DNA from 2 places in the Bacteroides sp. 14(A) genome. Region 1 is predicted to be linked to the other one. Evidence: riboswitches for the same ligand, from Rfam matches in the RefSeq annotation. Region 1 holds a riboswitch; the other holds the start of a gene.
What was found. Region 1 has a riboswitch for cobalamin ahead of K429_RS0123020 (ribonucleoside-diphosphate reductase subunit alpha). Riboswitches for the same ligand answer to the same signal wherever they lie in the genome.

Region 1 (3,211 bases):
CAGGCAGGTCCTTGTGCCATACGTCCAGATATACGGCTACCGCTCCTTGTCTCATTCCCAACTGATCTACGGCAACGGCTGTGTCGTTCACCAGTTTCATCCACCGGATAACTCCTCCTGCCACACCTTTGAAACCCCGTATGTTTCCACCGGCCGCACGTACTTTGCCGAAATACATTCCCATACCTCCACCGAACTTGCTGACCATGGCGAAGTTGTCAATGCTTCGGTATATACCTTCCAGACTGTCGGGCACGGTGTCGATGAAGCAACTGGACAATTGATGATAAGGTTTTCGGGCATTGGCAAGTGTAGGGGTAGCCATGGTTACCTCCAGTTTACTCAGCAGATCATAGAATTTTCTTACCCATTGCAAACGGCTGTGCCTTTCCGGCATTGCAAGATGAAGGGCAATACCCAAATACATTTCTTGTACGGATTCAATCGGTTCATGGGAGCGTGTACGGATAAGGTAGCGTTTGACAAGCAGATCCAGTCCGGAATAGTTGAAGAGCTTGTCACGCTCCGGACATATAAATCCTGCTGCTTCTTCTATTTCTTCCGGTGAATAGGAGGTTAAAATATAACTGCCGTATAATCCTTCGTCCGTGAGATAACGCAGCTTTTCATAGAAAGACAGGACACCGGCGAACTCTGCCTGTTCAGTCAATTTCTTGCTTAACTGAAAATTGAGTAATCGGGCGGCAATAAACTCCCAGTCGGGGGCTTCCTGGGTAGTTAGCTCTACAGCCGCTTTTATAAGAGCCGTTAACCGTTCGTTCGGTGTCATTTCCGGTTTGTAGAAACTGGAGAATTTTTCGGCAAGCAGGGTCAGGCTGTATTCATTGCGCGGGAAGTCTTGCCCGATACCTTTCAGGGTGTCCGTTATTGTTTCGTCGCCAGTTTCATTTACTATGTGGTTGAGGGCTTTTCTCCGTTCTGTCCGTTGCCAGCGATAAAGGATATAGTTTTTGGCTTCGGCATAAAAGCCATGTTCCATCAGGGACCGCTCCACTTCATCCTGGATCCGTTCTACGTGGCGATTGCCGGTGTCACTGAGGATGAAATTTTCCACTTCATTTACCAGCGTGAGTATTGTTTCATCCGTAACACTTTGTCCGGTGCTGGCGAAGCTTTTTCGTATGGCAATGGCTACCTTCTCCTTGTTGTAAGGCTCTGCCATTCCATTTCTCTTGGTTATTTCCATGAGATGTTTATGTATAAAATTATTGTATTATTTCGCACTGTTTCCCTAATCCCACGAGTAGAAACAGCCTTTGATGAATGGTAGGTCTTCTGACTGACTCTTTGTTTTCAATGCCTTCCCGATGTCTTCTTTTCTACTGCAAGACATTCAGTGGCTATGGTGTTATTGAAAAGTTGTATAGAGCTTCACAGCAGCGGGACTGTCCGGGACTTTCACCCGATTCCCTTTTAATCCGAATGGCAGAAGAGCCATTCGGAACCAATTCGGGAACAAAGATAATTAATATTGTAATGGTTACAATATTGAGAAGGTTTAAAAATAGAGAATTATACTATTTTATTAGATAGCGTGATCTGGATATGATTGTATCATGAAGCGTCACTAACCAATTTCAAAGCAATCCGCTTGCGGTCCATATCCACACTCAGCACCTTGACCCGGACATGCTGGTGAATAGAGACAATCTCATTCGGGTCTGAAACGAAACGGTCGGCCAGCTGCGAAAGATGGATCAGACCATTCTCTTTGATACCTATGTCGACAAATGCGCCAAAGTTGGTGATATTGCCTACAATACCGGGGAGTTCCATACCTTCGCGCAGGTCGTTGATGGTGCGTACATTCTTGTCGAACTCGAAAATCTTTATCGGACCTCTCGGGTCGCGTCCGGGTTTTTCCAATTCTTGCAGAATATCTTTTAATGTCGGCATACCCACGGTAGGAGTGAGGTATTTCTCCGGTTTTATCTTCAGGCGGAGCTCCTTGCTGGCGATAAGTTCTGCTACGCTGCATCCCAGGTCTTTTGCCATCTGCTCTACGATGCAATAACTCTCAGGGTGTACGGCCGTATTATCCAAGGGGTTTTCAGCCTGTGGAATACGAAGGAAACCGGCGCATTGCTCAAATGCTTTGGCTCCCATACGCGGTACTTTCATCAGTTGCTTGCGGGAGGTAAATGCACCGTTTTCCGCACGATAGTTCACGATGTTTTGTGCCAGCTGAGGGCCTAAACCGGAAATATACGTCAGCAGGTGGCTACTTGCCGTATTCAGGTTTACACCAACCAGATTTACGCAGCTTTCTACGGTCAGATCCAGTGATTTTTTTAATTTCGTCTGATCCACATCATGCTGGTATTGTCCCACGCCAATGGACTTCGGATCTATTTTCACTAATTCGGCCAATGGGTCCATCAGGCGGCGGGCAATAGATACGGCTCCACGTACCGTGACGTCGTATTCAGGGAACTCATCCCGGGCAATTTTGGATGCGGAATAGATAGAGGCGCCCTGTTCGCTCACCACAAATACCTGAATGTCCTGTCTGAAAGTTTGATGTTTCAGAAAATCTTCGGTTTCACGACTTGCGGTTCCGTTGCCTACGGCGATGGCTTCTATCTGATAAGCTTCCACCATTTTTTGTATTTTGGATACAGCCTCTGCGGTTTTGTGCACCGGAGCATGCGGATAGATGTTCTCATTGTGGAGCAGATTGCCTTGTGCGTCCAGGCATATTACCTTACAGCCTGTACGGAAGCCCGGATCAATGCCCATTACCCGTTTTTGTCCCAGCGGGGAAGCGAGCAATAGCTGGCGCAGGTTCTGGACGAATACCCGGATAGCTTCTTCATCGGCCTGCTCCTTGCTTTGTGCGGCAAACTCAGTTTCGATGGACGACTTCAACAGGCGTTTGTAGGCATCTTGTACGGCCTCTGCCACTTGTTCTCCGCAAGCGTTGTTGCTACGGACAAAGCGGCGTTCCAGACGCTCTACACATTCCTCGTCATCAGGACTTATGCTGACTTTCAGCAGACCTTCGGCTTCGGCACGACGGATGGCGAGCAACTGGTGCGAGGTACATTTCTTCAGTGGTTTACTGAATTCGAAGTAATCCCGGTATTTATCTGCTTCAGTTTCTTTTCCTTTCACTACTTTGGCGGTGATGACGGCTTGCCGGGAGAAGGCAAAACGCACGGTGTTGCGTGCCTGTTCGTCTTCACTGACC
Region 2 (3,211 bases), on a different contig from region 1:
CATGCCATCCCGGGAAACCGTCGCTCCATGGAGAGGGCCAGCGCATGATATGCTCCGGTTGGGCACATTTCCATAAGGCGAAATCGGCGGGGTTATGCTTTTCAGCTTGTCCGTCCAGTTCGCGGGTGGTGTTCAGCACGTCATCCAGATTGTGGCCGGATAGTTTTCCGTAATGGTAATCCTTATTGTATTTCTCTACGTCAAAGTAGACAGAGCCTTCACTGACATAAGCATAGCCATTCTTCAGGATCTCTTTCACCAGCTCTATCTGCTCGATGATGTGTCCCGAAGCGTGCGGTTCGATACTGGGTGAAAGTACGTTCAGCGCTTCCATTGCCTTGTGGTAACGGTTGATGTAGTATTGCGCTACTTCCATCGGCTCCAATTGTTCCAGTCGTGCTTTCTTGGCTATTTTGTCTTCTCCGTCGTCAGCGTCATGTTCCAGATGGCCTACATCGGTGATGTTGCGGACATAACGTACCTTATATCCCAAGTGGGTAAGGTAGCGGAAAAGCAAGTCGAAAGTAATGGCAGGACGTGCATGTCCCAAGTGCGCGTCACCGTAAACGGTAGGACCGCAGACATACATACCTACATGTGGAGCGTGCAGTGGCACGAATAGCTCCTTTTTCCTATCTAAGGTGTTGTAAATTGTCAGTTGATGTTCCATAACGTTTGAATTTTAGTTCTTTAAAGAGCACAAAGTTACAACAAATAATTTATTAAACGGTTCTGTTGTCGGATTTAATGGCTTTTAGTACAGTAATGAAGAGGTTCTTTTCTTATTTCTTTCCAAGCCGGATACTGAGTCCGAACTTCAGGTTCAGATAGTTTCCCGGTCTCTCTTTTACTTCATATTGCTTTATGATTTCTTGGGTATATATATTGTTTCGCTGATAGTGGCCTGTGAACGTGCGTGGATATATGACTTGCTCCGTATCAAAGCCGTACTTTCTTCGGTCAGAGGTACCTCTGCATGGAGAACGTACGGAGCAAGTACGGCCCAGATACGTCTCGGATATGGATCGGATAAAAAAGTATCTGTAAAAAGGTTAACTTTAATAATAATATGTATCTTTGCCATTGATTATGGTGTCACCCGTCGCTTTCGTGGCGGGTGGTGAAAAGGGAATCAGGTGTAAATCCTGAACAGACCCGCTGCTGTAAGCTTCAAACAAAGTCTGAAGACGATACTCACGCCACTGTTTTCTGCATGAACGGGAAGGGAGTCATCAGATGAAGCAAGTCAGAAGACCTGCCATGATCTGGAATCAGGAGTTCTCTGGGATTAGAAATCCGGTCGTACTTATTTTTTATAGGGTTATCATTAATTACTCTTGGCAGAGGTTTGATACTCTCTTTAATACATGAAATCGAATGTATCATCGCATTTTATTGGCAGTGGTAATGCCATTAGTATGCTGTTGCGTGGATTTGTATGCTCAAACGGTAGACTCTACAAAGACTTATCATATAGAAGAAGTCTCTGTATCAGCGCAACGCATCCGTAAAGAAGTGATTCCGGTACAAATGCTTGCCGGAGAAGAACTTCAGAAATTGAGTGTCCATTCTGTGGCTGATGCAATCCGCTATTTTTCCGGAATCCAGATAAAGGATTATGGAGGAATCGGTGGTTTGAAAACCGTCAACATACGTGGACTTGGCACTCAGCATGTGGGCGTATTCTATGACGGCGTTCAGTTGGGAAATGCTCAGAACGGACAAATCGATCTGGGACGTTTCTCGTTGGATAACATGGAGGCCGTTTCACTCTACAATGGCCAGAAGAGCGCTATCTTTCAATCGGCAAAGGATTTTGCTTCAGCCGGTTCCATCTACATGACAGCTCGTCATCCTTCTTTTGGCGAAGGACAGAACTATCGCCTGAAAGGAACTTTCAAAACCGGTTCTTTCGGTTTGGTCAATCCTTCCGTCCTGCTGGAGCATAGGCTGAGCAAGCAGGTGAGCGGTTCACTGAGTGCTGAGTATATGTACACCAGCGGGAAATATAAGTTCCGTTACCGACAGAAAAACGGATATGATATAACAGAAACCCGTAAGAACGGTGATGTGGAGGCCATTCGTGCAGAGTATGGCTTATTCGGAGATATGCAAGGGGGAGAATGGAAAGCCAAAGCTTATTTATATAATTCCGAACGGGGATTGCCCGGTGCCGCTGTGCGTGAGACGGGTGACTTTGTGCATGAAGACCGTCAATGGGATACGAACTTCTTTTTGCAGGGCTCTTTCCGGAAACATTGGGGAAACTACAGTTTACAGACGAATGGTAAGTATGCTTACGATTATCTTCATTATCTGTCCGATCCGCGCTTGGATGTTACTACAATGTATGTGAACAATCATTACCGCCAGCATGAACTCTATTTTTCGGCAGCGAATATGCTGAATATTCTTCCTTTTTGGAGTGCGGACGTTTCGGTGGATTTTCAGTGGAATAAATTAAATGCCGACCTGGTGAACTTCGTCTATCCCTGCCGTTACACGGCACTTGTGGCGGCAGCTACGGCACTGCATTTTGAACGATTCAAACTACAAGCCAGTCTGCTGGGGACATTTGTACACGAGACTACGAAGGTTCCCAACGCCGCAGCAGGTGATAAACATAAATATACGCCTACCGTCGTGGCATCTTGGCAACCTTTCAAGAACGAAGATCTGAATCTGCGTGCTTTTTACAAAAAGATATTCCGCATGCCGACGCTGAATGACCTTTACTATACCTTCATAGGAAACATTGACCTGAATCCGGAATATACCACACAATATGATATAGGTGTAACTTATTCCCGCAAATTCCGTGGAGGTTATCCTGCCCGGCTGGAGTTTCAGGCAGATGCTTACTATAACGAGGTCACCGACAAGATTGTAGCCATGCCTACTTCTAACCAGTTCCGTTGGACAATGGTAAATCTGGGCTATGTGGAGATGCGCGGGGTGGATGTGGCTCTGCAAACCGAATGGCATTTATTGAAAGACCTGAAGGCCAACCTGCGGGTGAACTATACGTATGAGAAAGCGCAGGATTTCACCGATGCAAAAAGTGACTATTACGGTGGACAGATACCTTATATTCCCTGGCACAGCGGTTCGGCTGTCCTTAATTTGAGTTATAGGGATTGGGACATGAATTACAGTTTTATCTATACCGGCGAGCGTTATGAATCGAGTGCCAACATTCCGGAGAATTATG

Region 2: another riboswitch for cobalamin. It lies ahead of K429_RS0109005 (TonB-dependent receptor); the one in region 1 lies ahead of K429_RS0123020 (ribonucleoside-diphosphate reductase subunit alpha).

Annotation. Positions count from the first base shown of each region.
Region 1 is NZ_JAGH01000005.1:84,853-88,063, forward strand. Features, by position in the region: gene K429_RS0123020 (ribonucleoside-diphosphate reductase subunit alpha) at 1-1,207, opposite strand, end outside; cobalamin riboswitch at 1,269-1,485, opposite strand; gene K429_RS0123025 (Tex family protein) at 1,576-3,211, opposite strand, start outside.
Region 2 is NZ_JAGH01000002.1:310,944-314,154, reverse strand. Features, by position in the region: gene cysS (cysteine--tRNA ligase) at 1-670, opposite strand, end outside; gene K429_RS30280 (hypothetical protein) at 863-1,084, opposite strand; cobalamin riboswitch at 1,074-1,278, shown strand; gene K429_RS0109005 (TonB-dependent receptor) at 1,408-3,211, shown strand, end outside.